DNA from 2 places in the Peribacillus sp. NPDC097198 genome. Region 1 is predicted to be linked to the other one. Evidence: riboswitches for the same ligand, from Rfam matches in the RefSeq annotation. Region 1 holds a riboswitch; the other holds the start of a gene.
The links. A riboswitch is a leader RNA that binds a small molecule or an ion and turns the genes downstream of it on or off. The one in region 1 is predicted to bind cobalamin.
Positions count from the first base shown of each region.

Region 2: linked by a shared signal. The riboswitch ahead of ACIQXQ_RS04165 (hypothetical protein) and the one ahead of metE (5-methyltetrahydropteroyltriglutamate--homocysteine S-methyltransferase) in region 1 are both predicted to bind cobalamin.

Region 1 is NZ_JBIWDO010000013.1:4,494-10,972, forward strand. It holds gene ACIQXQ_RS18025 (aminopeptidase) at 1-50, opposite strand, end outside; gene bcp (thioredoxin-dependent thiol peroxidase) at 62-532, opposite strand; gene ACIQXQ_RS18035 (potassium channel family protein) at 595-1,017, opposite strand; cobalamin riboswitch at 1,300-1,497, shown strand; gene metE (5-methyltetrahydropteroyltriglutamate--homocysteine S-methyltransferase) at 1,637-3,943, shown strand; gene ACIQXQ_RS18045 (acyl-CoA thioesterase) at 3,936-4,412, shown strand; gene ACIQXQ_RS18050 (ABC transporter permease) at 4,453-5,238, opposite strand; gene ACIQXQ_RS18055 (ABC transporter permease) at 5,243-6,034, opposite strand; gene ACIQXQ_RS18060 (ABC transporter ATP-binding protein) at 6,076-6,479, opposite strand, start outside.
Region 2 is NZ_JBIWDO010000002.1:232,662-239,140, reverse strand. It holds gene ACIQXQ_RS04195 (YheC/YheD family endospore coat-associated protein) at 1-401, shown strand, start outside; gene ACIQXQ_RS04190 (YheC/YheD family endospore coat-associated protein) at 431-1,501, shown strand; gene ACIQXQ_RS04185 (YheC/YheD family endospore coat-associated protein) at 1,505-2,872, shown strand; gene ACIQXQ_RS04180 (YheC/YheD family endospore coat-associated protein) at 2,923-4,065, shown strand; gene ACIQXQ_RS04175 (YheE family protein) at 4,126-4,329, shown strand; gene ACIQXQ_RS04170 (hypothetical protein) at 4,388-4,579, shown strand; gene ACIQXQ_RS04165 (hypothetical protein) at 4,609-4,833, opposite strand; cobalamin riboswitch at 5,062-5,263, opposite strand; gene ACIQXQ_RS04160 (MBL fold metallo-hydrolase) at 5,337-6,155, opposite strand.

The sequences.
Region 1 (6,479 bases):
GAATGATGAATCAGCTGCTTGGCAAGCTTGATAAGTCGCTCATCCTTCATTAGCCTGTACCTTATTTTTCTAGGTCACGAAGAGTTTCCAACGCTTCTTCGACGTGGCCCTTTACTTTGACTTTACGCCATTCTTTAACGATCGTTCCTTCCTTATCAATCAGGAAAGTCGAACGCTCAATGCCCATGTATTCCTTACCGAAGTTCTTTTTCAATTTCCATACGCCATATAATTCAGCGGCTTCTTGCTTTTCATCAGCAAGCAACAGGAAAGGCAACCCATGTTTTTCAATGAATTTTTCATGACGTGTTACCGGGTCCGGGCTAATGCCTATGATGACAGCATCAAGCTCTTCGAATTGTTCATTAGCATCACGGAAATCACAAGCCTCCGTCGTGCAACCGGGTGTCATGTCTTTTGGGTAAAAATATAATACAACGTGTTTACCCTTGAATCCTGATAGGGTAACTTGTTCTCCGTTGTTTGCTGGTAATTGAAAGTCTGGTGCTTTTTCTCCAATTTCGACCGTCATTCTAAACCCTCCATTTCTTTCATCATGGTAAGCGTACCCAATAATTGAAAGAAACACAACTTTCATTTCTTGTTCTTTCTTTCCTTCTGTTCAAAATCGATGACAGCCCTGATCACAAATGCCGCAGGAAGCGTATAGCCAATGAATGCTTGGATTGTCGCGATCATCCGGCCAATGCCGATTGGGGAGATATCCCCATATCCGACGGAGAACATCGTCATCGCACTAAAATAAAATGAGGTCTTCAGCTGCTCGGAAAAGGTCCCATCCAAGCGATTGCCCATATCAAGAATCACCGAATGATTCTGAAGCTCGTATAATAAATAAATCAGTGCAAAACCGACTAATAATGTCGCATATAAATTGCCGAGCCACAGCATATCTTCAAGAGAAAACTTCTTTGCCTCCGACTCAGAAAGAAATAAGGTCCGAATGCTCATCACCATGCAAAAGATAATCCCCACAATCAAAATATAAAAGGTCATCCCCCACGCCTCATTTCAAAAACAACCCACTTCCCTTATACATACTCTTTTCCGAGTCAATATATGCTCGTTTTAGGGGTCAGACCCTATTTCCCAGCTACTGCACCATCTAGGAAACATAGATACAGCATGGGTTCTTGTGCCATATGGTGGGGGTCAGACCCCATTTCCCGACTTTTTCCTTGTTGACCCATTTGGTTGGGGTATGCTAAGATGGGTTAAGTTTTTATAATATTTTGTAAATTTCAGCGTCCGTGTTTATGCGGTCGGAGTTTTTTGTGAATTTCATATGTGGAGATAGGTTCCTAAGCTTTTAGGATTAAAAGGGAAGTCCGGTGTAATTCCGGCACGGTCCCGCCACTGTAATGGGAATGTATAGCGCTTTTGTTTGATGCCACTGGTCCTTTTGGATTGGGAAGGCTTTTAGTGCTAAGTAAGAGTTCCCTGAGTCAGGAGACCTGCCTATTTCGACAACACTGTTTTAACCTACGGGAGATAGGGAGGTGTTAGGGACCTTATAATGATAAGGGGTATTTTCGTGCCCCTTTATTTTAAGCATTTCTAACTTTCTCTTTTGACGGTTAGGGATGCTTTTTTGTTGTTATTTCATTAAAAGGAGATGGATGTGTTGAAAAGTAGTAATATAGGGTACCCACGAATCGGTGAGGATCGTGAATGGAAACGTACATTAGAGGCCTATTGGGCTGGAACATTAAATGAAACGGAATTCATGGCGCAATTGGAAGCGATCCGTTTAGGCAATTTGCAAAAACAAAGAGATCAAGGCATCGATATCATCCCGGTCAACGACTTTACGTTATATGATCAAATGCTCGATATGTCCGTCATGTTCGGCCTGGTGCCAGAACGCTATTCGGCTTATAAAGGTCGCATGGTCCCCCTTTCCGTTTATTATTCAATGGCCCGTGGGAACAAGGATGAAGTCGCTTCCGAAATGACGAAATGGTTCAATACAAATTATCACTATATCGTTCCAGAGCTAAAACAGTCCCAGCTTACGTTGACAGAAAACAAGCCGCTTGCCGCTTACCGCGAAGCCAAGGAAAAACTAGGAATCGATACGAAACCGGTTATAGTCGGACCTTACACATTCATTTCTTTGTCAAAGGGCTATGAAAAAAGTGATCTTCCGGCCATCATCCTGAGCCTGTTGCCTTTATACACAAAAATTTTGCGAGAGCTGGAACAAGAAGGCGTGAAGTGGGTGCAGATCGATGAACCTTCCCTTGTTTCTTCCCTTTCCAAAGACGAGATGAAAACTGTTACATACCTGTATGAAAAATTGAACGAAGCTGTCCCCAACCTGAACATCATGCTGCAAACATACTTTGATGCTGTAGAACACTACCAAGAAGTGATCGACTTGCCCGTTCAAGGAATCGGCCTTGATTTGGTCCATGACAAAGGAAAAAATCTCAGCAATCTTCAAACAGTCGGTTTCCCGCAAGATAAAATACTTGGGGCCGGTGTGATTGACGGGAAAAACATTTGGCTTTCTGACTTGACGAAAAAAATCAAGTTGGTCGAGTCCATTACGAAACACGTAGCCGAAGATCGAATTTGGCTTCAACCTTCCTGCTCCCTGCTACATGTTCCAGTGACGGTTCGAAACGAGACAGAACTAGCTAGCGAAGTGAAAGAAGCCCTTGCCTTTGCTGATGAGAAACTAGAAGAAATCACACTTTTGGTCAGAGGAAACAACGAAGGTCCAGAATCAATCGAAGAAAAGGTGACGGCAAACAAAGCTGCATGGCAGACCTTAAATAATTCAAAGGCCAGAAACCATAAAGACGTTCAATCCGCTGTCGAACAGGCGAAGCAGCAATCCCATGGCCGTACCCTGCCATTTAAACAGCGCTATCAAAAACAACAGGCGTATTTCAACCTGCCCTTCCTTCCAACCACGACAATTGGAAGCTTTCCGCAGACCGCGGAAGTTAAACAGGCCCGCGGGAAATTCAAACGCGGTGAATGGACGGCTGATCAATATGAAGCATTCGTGAACGAGGAGATTGGCAGATGGATTGATATCCAGGAAGAAATCGGATTGGACGTCCTTGTGCACGGGGAGTTTGAACGAACCGATATGGTCGAGTTTTTCGGCCATAAATTGGGCGGCTTCGTCTTCCTTGAAAAAGGCTGGGTTCAATCATACGGCTCCCGCTGTGTCAAACCTCCCGTTATCTATGGAGATGTCCATTTCATCGATCCGATGACGGTCAAAGAAAGTGTGTATGCACAAGCCTTGACGAAAAAAACGGTGAAGGGAATGCTGACCGGTCCTGTTACGATTCTGAACTGGTCGTTCGTCCGTGACGATATTTCACGGGAAAATATCTGCTATCAATTGGCATTGGCCTTGAAACAAGAAGTAGAGGCACTGGAATCAGCAGGGATCAAAATGATCCAAGTCGATGAACCAGCCCTGCGTGAAGGCCTTCCATTGAAAAAAAGCGACCGTGATGAGTACTTAAACTGGGCGGTCCATTCATTCCTGATTTCCACTTCGAGCGTCGAAGACACAACACAAATTCACACCCATATGTGCTATTGTGATTTCAATAGCTTCATGGATGTCATCTCTTCCCTGGACGCTGATGTGATTTCCATTGAAACGTCCCGCAGCCACGGCGAGCTCGCTTCCGCATTCGAGGAGAAAACATATGAAAAAGGAATCGGCCTTGGTGTGTATGATATTCATAGCCCTCGCGTTCCTGCAGTGGAAGAAATGGTCGATATGATCGAACGTGGCATCAAGGTACTGGATAAAGACCAATTTTGGATTAACCCTGACTGTGGCCTGAAAACAAGGGGCGTTCCAGAAACCGTCGCTTCACTGAAAAATATGGTCGAAGCCGCAACGGTTGTCCGGAATAAGCTATTGGTCCAACAGGAAAATGACTGATTTAACAACAGGCATTCCCGTTCAACAGTCACGGACGTTTTTAACGGACCTCGTTTTTCCACCTGATACGAACCATCACAATACCATCTTTGGTGGAAAAGTGATGGCGTATGTGGATAAAATCGCCTGCATTGCAGCGATGCGCCACTGCCGGAAACCGGTCGTAACCGCTTCAAGCGACTCCTTTGACTTCCTGGCCCCCATTAAGACCGGGGATGCTATCAATTTGGAAGCCTATGTCACCTGTGCCCATCGAACGTCAATGGAGGTATTCGTAAAAGTAGAACGGGAGAACCTGTTGACTGGCGAAAAGCAACTCACCGCCCGCGCTTTTTTAACGATGCTTGCGATAGACGAAGATGGAAAGCCTATACCGGTTCCACAGGTCCAACCGGAAACGGAAGAAGAAAAGCGGCAGTACGTCCAAGCACAAGCTAGATATCTCGAGAGAAAAAACAAACGCATATAAGCAAAAAATCCCTTCAACAAAATTGTTGAAGGGATTTTTTTTAGTTTCCTGCTCCGCGGTACCTTTTCACACCCTGATTCCAAATGAAGATTGAGATCATGAAAAAGACGACCCCTATAACAGGTGTGGCGAATGCATACGCGTACCACTCTTCTTTTCTAAGAAAATAGGAAGCGGGATACACACCGACAAAGGCAAACGGCAGCACCCAAGTCAGAACAAAGCGGATGACCTTATTATAAATATCAACCGGATAGCGCCCGTAGTTCCCGATGTTATACATCATCGGCATGATGGACGTTTTGGCATCAGACCAGAAGCCGATGCTTGCAATCGCAACAAAGATGGCGGCATACGCGAGTGCCCCGCCGATTGCAAAGATGATGAAGAGAATCGGGTCATACCAAGTTAGTTCCAGGTTTAACGAAACACCGGAATAGAAGATGATGATCAAACCGGTCACGACACCAAATAATGATTCAAGCTCAATCCGCTCTAAGATGACTTGAAACAGGCTGTGAATCGGCCTTGTTAAAATCCGGTCCATCTCCCCTTTGACGATGTAGCGATCGTTGAAATCCCAGATGTTGAAAAAGGATGAAAATAACGCAAACGGGATAAGGAAAAAACCGTATATGAATATGATTTCATCCCGGCTCCACCCACTTAGGAACTCCGTATGTCCGAAGACCACTAAGATAAACACCAGATTCACGACTTGGTTCAACAAATCAGAAAGAATCTCGATGACGAAATCAGCCCGGTACTGCAATCTCGTTTTCATATATTGACTCACATATTGAAAAAACATTGATACGTAGAACATCCCATCAACCTCCCTGAATAATCAGCTGTTTTTTTGCGACTATCCATAAAACCTGGATGGGGATAACGAGAATGATGACCCAGATCAATTGCTGTAAAAGAGCCATGCCGATGTCTCCCGTTCCGTATCCATTTGTGAAAATCATACTCGGGACATAGCTGATTCCTTGAAACGGCAGAAACTTCATGATGTCCTGTGCCCAGATTGGATAAAAGCTGATAGGCAATAACAAGCCTGAAAACAAATCAACAATGACACGTTTTGCCCGGATCAATCCAGCATTATTATATAAGAAAAATGTCGTGATTCCCGTTAGCAAATTGATTTGCGTATTGATGATGAAGCTGAATAACAGGGAAATTCCGAAAAGCCCCCATGTTGCCGGTTCATTTGGCAAATGGATGGGGAAAATGATGGCGACGAGCAGCATACCTGGTATGGAGAAGAAAAAGAAACGGAAAATCCCCTCACCCAGGCCTTGCATCGTCTTCATTCCTAAGTAGTTATAAGGTCGAATCATCTCGATTGCGACCTTGCCGTCCTTGATCTCATCGGCAATCTCACGGTCAATATTATTGAAATAAAAGGCACGCGCCATCCAGGCAACCGCCACATAGGTGGTCATCTGCATGCTGGATAGCCCTTCAATGGAACTTTTTTCTCCATATATCGCATTCCACAAGAAATAATAAGCACCAATATTGATGCTATAAATTAAAATACCGGTATAATAATCGGTTCGATACGCAAGCATCATCAAAAAACGCATGCGAATCATCGCAAGATACTTTCCCATGGTCCTCTCCCTTCTTGGTAGACACACTTTTTCTGAAAGAGTCAGACCGTGCCTTCTTCATAAATATTACGAACAATCTCTTCGATGGACGTTTCATGGATTTTGACGTCCTTGATTTTAAAATGTGAAACGACAGCGGCGACAAGTTGTGAAATATGATCACTTTCCTCTTTTAACACGGCTATGTATGCATGATTCTTTTCATCGTGCTCCCAATTGACGTGAAAGGATAACGGTAAGGATTGCAGTTCATTCAGTTCGACAGGTTCGATGAATTGGAAGTGGACCTGTTTTTCCTCTGCCCAATTATCTTTCAGGCTTTGCAATTCCCCATCATAAATGATTTGACCTTCATCAAGCATGATCACCCGCTCGCACAAGGCCTCGATATCCCCCAAGTCATGCGTGGTCAGAAGGATGGTCGTGTTGTATCTTTCATTGATTT
Region 2 (6,479 bases), on a different contig from region 1:
TGGATTTCCGCATCCTGCTTCATAAAAACGGACAGAATCAATGGAAGGTCACCTCCATGGTTGCACGAATCGGGGATTCGGGAAATATCGTTTCCAACCTCGCACAAGGTGGTGTCATGAAGAACGGTTTCGACTTTTTAAAAGAGATCGTGGATCACCAAGAAGCCAAACGTTTATATCAAAGCCTCATCCGTTTAGCTAAGAAGACGGCAGTTGCGCTTGATGACAACCATCCGGAATTATTTGGGGAGCTGGGTATCGATTTAGCCCTTGATAGTAACAAGCATCCTTGGATCATAGAAGTGAATTCGAAGCCCTCAAAAAAATTCCAAGGTACCTATGAAACATTCCGGCCATCTGTAAAGTCGATTATTGAGTTTATGTATGCGATAAATGAGTGAAGACCATCCATAAAAGGAGTTGCTGGCACGTGTTAATAGGGCTAATGTCCACGAAAGATACACAAGAAAATCATTATTTCACCGAGCTAGCCAAGACGGCTAAAACCCTTGGCATGAATGTTTGTAAGTTCGTACCGGAAAATATGGACGTTGATTCGAAGAAAATCAAGGGCGAGCGCTTTGATGGGGAAAAAGAAGTTTGGCTTCCTGCTTCACTTGACCTTCCTGATTTTGTATATGACCGTTGTTTTCATGGCATTTCCCGTGAGCATAATGATATACGTGAGAAAATAAATTGGTTAAAAGAAAACTCGAATTTTCTTGGGCTTGGCCTCCCTGGCAAATGGGATGTTTACCAAACATTGAAAACCAATCCCCTGCTTCAAGCCTTTTTCCCAGAGACGGAGCGGGTCACGACACCTGAGCAAATAATCGACCACATGGAACGCCTGGAAAAAATCATCATTAAGCCCGAGTTTGGATCAGGCGGTCTTGGCATTTACCTTCTGACGAAAACTAAGGAAGGCACAACCGTCTCCATGACCAAAAAAGGAACGAAATATGACCGCCAATTCGAATCAAAATCGCAACTGAATAAATGGCTACAGCACTTATTAACTCGCTATAGTTACCTATGTCAACCTTATTTAGAATTGAGCAACCAGAAGAACGAACCATTCGACTTACGGATTTTGCTTCAGAAAAACGAAAAAAACCAGTGGCTGGAACGGGGGCGGGGCATTCGTCTTGGGAAACAAGATCATATCACTTCCAATCTGACGACTGGCGGAGAAGCCTTATCGCTTGAAGCCTTCATGAAAAAGAATCCTGATTCCATCCCGGTAACCGTCGAACAAACCATCCAGCATATCCTCCGGACTCTCCCTGTGGAGACGGAAGGCGCTTTTCAAAGGCTATTCGAACTTGGAATCGATTTAGGCATCGATAAGGCGGGGAAAATTTGGATCTTGGACATTAACTCCAAGCCCGGAAGAAAGATCATCCAAACACTCCAACCAGAGTCCATGAAAGAAATTTATCAAGCCCCGTTCAAATATTGCCAATATTTATCCGAACATCTTCTGAAAGCAGGTGAATGACCCATGCGAAAGACATACCCTGCAGAGATTGCCAACATCCCCGGCCACGTCCTTTTTTATCCGTCTGACCTTGGGGAATTGGGGGATATCGAATTAATTTATTTTGGGCAGCATTCCTGCCCTGCAGCCGTCAAGCCAAATCCAGCCATCAAGCAATCAATCGTACTCTCGAATAGTCTTGCAGATTCTTTGATGTTCAACGAGATCGATACTCCCCTTCATTTATTTATATACGGGAAGAGCCTTCATATCGGCCCGCTCATTGGAATTTTCTCATCAGGCTTCACAGGCATTTCCAATAAACCGCTTGGGGAACGTTCCGGCTTTTTTTCGAAATTACTTTCTCTCAGTCAAACAACCGGTTGTATCCCCTTTGTTTTCGGTGAGAATGTCATCAATTGGGATCAAGAAACGATTAAAGGATATGTATATGAGAAGGAAAACTGGCAGATCAACGAATTCCCTTTTCCCAACGTCGTATATGACCGGCTTCCCAACCGAATGACGGAAAACCGTGAGGGGCCAAAGGAAGTGAAGCAAAAGTTCCAAAAGGAATATAAGATTCCTTGGTACAATCCTGGTTTCTTCAATAAATGGGATGTTTACGAACGGTTGAATGCGGATGATCGGGCTTTGCCATTTTTACCGGAGACCTACCCTTTTCAATCTCTATCCGTCGTCGAGACGCTCCTGTCGCATTATCGCCAAGTCTATATCAAACCCATTCATGGTAGCCTTGGCCTCGGCATTCATCAAATTCTGTATGATAAGCATGAAAATGTCTACTATTGCCGGTATAAAAATGAGGAACAGGAAAACAAATTACAAAAGTTCTCCACACTCGAATCCATCCTCAAACATGTATTTCATAATCGACCGCTTGAGAACCTGATCGTTCAACAAGGCATCCCGTTAATCCGCTCTTCAAAGCGGCCAGTGGATTTCAGGGTCCATACGAACAAGGACAGCAATGGGGTTTGGCAAGTGACGGCCATCGCCGCAAAAGTTTCCGGGGCTGGCAGTGTGACGACCCATATTAAAAGCGGCGGGGTCATCAAGACGGTTGCCGAACTATACGGAGATGACGAAGAAGCTAAACGGATCGAGGAAAAGCTATCAGAAGCCGCTCTTATATTAAGTGAAAGCATCGAGGAGCACCTAGATGGCATCATAGGAGAAATCGGCTTCGATTTCGGATTGGATAAAAAAGGGCAAGTATGGATGTTCGAAGCTAATTCTAAACCAGGCCGTTCTATCTTTTCCCATCCAAAGTTAAAGGAATTTGAACTTTTAACCAGGAAGCTCAGCCTTGATTATGCCATTTATCTTACCGAACAGACGATTTCACAAACGATTGGTACACAGAAATGAACATTTTTTATGATGTTCCCTCTGAGAGATGGAGCCATAACGAGGAAGATATGCAGCTATATGCGGGAGCCGCGAATGAGGAAATCCCTTTTAAGCAGGACACCCAGGATCAGGCACTTTTTCCGATTACTTTATTTCCGGGAAACCGGGTGCTAGTCGTTGGTATCTTGACCTCTCTAGATCCAAAGAAGGAATCAGGTATAGGGGGGAATTTGACACTTTTTCAGAATTTATCTCAATATTTATCGAATCATGGGATATTGGCCTATGTATTCACGGTTGAATCCTTGCTTTCCAACTACATGAAAGGCTTCATCTTTTCTTCACAAACGAACACATGGAATGAGGTAAAATTACCACTGCCCGATATCGTTTATAATCGCATTCCCAAAAGGGGATTCGAAGCATCGGAAAGTTTTCAAGAACTCCTTTCCTTTTTTAAAGAACATCGCATCACTTTATTCAACCCTCATTTTTTGGATAAGTACTTGATGTACGAAGCATTGACGGAAGATGGATCTCTAGCCCGCCATCTTCCATCGACCATAGACCTATCCGACCCTACCCAACTAGCGGACTTCTTACATTTCCACAAACATATTTATTTGAAACCATGCAAAGGAAGCCAAGGTAAGGGCATCTACACCCTGCTAGAAAAACCTGATGGCACCCTCCAATTCAATAGCCTGAAACATCAGGAATTGTACCCTGATTTCTCCGCGTTTTGGGAAGCCAATAAGGCGTCGCTCAAAAAGAGGGGGTATCTGGCCCAACGAGCGGTCATTCCAAAGAAACTGAATGGACACCGATACGATTACCGTATTCTTGTTCATTATGAAAATGGGTTTTATAAAGTGACCGGCAAGGGCGTGAGGATGTCGCAAACCCAGGAAATCACAACCCATACGCCAAGGGGGGGAAAGCTTTTTCCCTATCAGCAGCTACAAACGAGGCCGTTAAACAGGAAGTTGGCGAACATTGCGCAAAGATGTGGAATCATCCTCTCCAGGAAGTTTGGCTTTCTTGGGGAATTCTCCATTGATATCGGGGAAGATACATCCGGTGCTCTATTCATTTATGAAGTCAATTCAAAACCCATGCAATTTGATGAAGAGGAAATTGAAGCGAGCCGCCTACTACATTTAAAAAACCTGTTCATTGAATTAACTTTTCCGAATCACATAAGAAAATAACCTCCATCCTGCTTTTTCCATTATAATGAAATGAGAAACAGCGATATGGAGGTTATACATATGATTACGCATTTTCAATGGAAGCCGTTGCACAAGAATTTACCTGGCTGGAAGATTTCCTTTTACTTCAATAAATTGGCCGTCCAAGCCCTCTATCATAAAGATGGGTCCATCGAGTGGTTAACCAATCCGCCTGAAGAATCAGAGGAAGAAAAACTTAAGGGCATGATCCATGATTTAATGGTGTATCACGTGTACGAATAAACAGAATAAAGAATCCCTCTTTGGCTAACACTATTAAAAAGCCAAGGAGGGATTTCATTTGGATAAAGAAAAGATTACATTTCTGAAGGATACCGAGTATGACGGTAAGGATTCTGTATACCTCGATATCGATCGTATCATCAATGAAGGACTTGCTGGCGGAAACGTCTATGAAGCCGCGGACACCTTGAACATTGAGGAAGCCCATGACTTTCATGATGAAACGGAACCGAACATCAATAAAGATTGAAAACAAGGGCTTCCCTTATGGGCGGCTCTTTATTTGATTTCTTGATAGCCGAATATTTCTATATTCACTTGGCTAAAGGCTCTTTCAAGATTTGCTTCGTATTCTTTCCTATCTTCTACGTTTTTGCCATGAACCTGGATTTCCTCAATCAAGCTTGCTCGGCAATCATCTAAAGATATCATTTCTTCCACACAAAAGTTACGCATGATTTGCGCTTTTAAATAGTCCGTAAAATGCTCAACTGTACCAAACAATGATATGGCCCCCTATGATAGCTGTCCTGTCTAATTAACAGGATTCTTTTTGAATATTGTCCAATATGGACTTGTAAAAAACAAAAAACAACTTCCCATTCAGAAGTTGTTAGAGTGCAAACGAAACATAACAAAAATGACCATGATTCCCCATTTTTCTACAAAAATAAGAAAGCATGTTCTTGCTAATTTTTCGCACTTAACACCCCCTATCCTCGTAGGTTTCTGGCGTTGTGCTAAAAACGGGCAGGTCTCCTGGCTCATGATCATCGCTTTTCGAACCTTCCCATCTTTTCTTGCAAAAAAGACAGTGGCATTCCTTCGAATCGCTCTCATTTACAGTTGCGGGACAGCGTCGGATTCTAACCGACTTCCCTTTTAAGCAGATAAGCTACACTTTCTTATCTGCACCCATTTCTAGACGAAATACTATTTTTCAGTTTAACTGTATCAAATTTTCACTAGGATTACAATGAGGCTCCTGCCTTGTTCTTGGGCCCTATCTATCCTCTGTCCTCTGAATACACCCTACTCTCTTTCAGTATCGATGTAATGATATGCTCCGAATCCCATTCATGACCGGATATCTCGATAAGCGGATACCGATTAGGCAACACGTTTTGCTGAATTTCATGGACTTCCAATCCTTGATCATGCAAACGCAGAATTTCACCGCGCAGATTTTCCAAGTAACTGAGCTTTCTTTCAAACATTTCCTTTCCGTTCGGGACATATCCGGCATGGCAGCAAAAGACCTCTTTAAAATCATACTGAAGCAGTTTCTTGATGGATTCCATGATGACCGGGATAGATTCTTCCCTTAAAACGAGCTTCGTTTTCGGCGTTACAAACAGGTCACCCGAAAACAGCATGCCATTACTATGGTTCAGGTAAACCATATGGTCCCTCGAATGCCCTGGCGTAAAGATTGGCTCCCATGTTTGAGTGCGTGAATGGACGACCCCTCCTAATGGTTCTGCCTTGAAGGCATCCCTATCTCCCCAAAAAACTCTACGGTAATCGGGATATTCTGCATCCTTTGCACAAATATCGAGGGACATCGGATGAATATAGATGGGAACGTTCCTATGTTCCTGTATCCATGCGGCCCCACCCGTATGGTCCTCATGATAATGCGTCAGCGCAACCATATCGTAATCAGCGGTTTCAAAGAATGGAGTAAGTTCCTTCAACAAGATTTTTGCCCCCGTATCAACTAACATGCCATCGGTTAAGAACACATTCACGCTCATGCCTGATTTGTTTCCTTCCGGTGTCCCTTTTACGCAAACCACATCGTTTATCGTTTTCATTTCCAGCATGACTTTCCACCCCAATCATTTTTTTGGAAAAACTCATCATCCTTTATTTTCTAATTTACTTACAATAAATGTATTATCTCTCCATACTTTTTACAAGTATAATATTTTTTCTAATGATGGGAGTGATCAAAGTCCATATTCTTACGCAGACAGGCCATGTAAGATCCGGGACGTTCCGTGTAACTTAGCAAATGGCCACTATAATCTGGGCAAGTAGATCGTTTGATTCATAATCTTGATAAAATTCAAAAAATAATTGACATTACTGTATTTAACAAATAATATAGATTATATTAAAAAAATAATAAAATACTAAAATAGTAA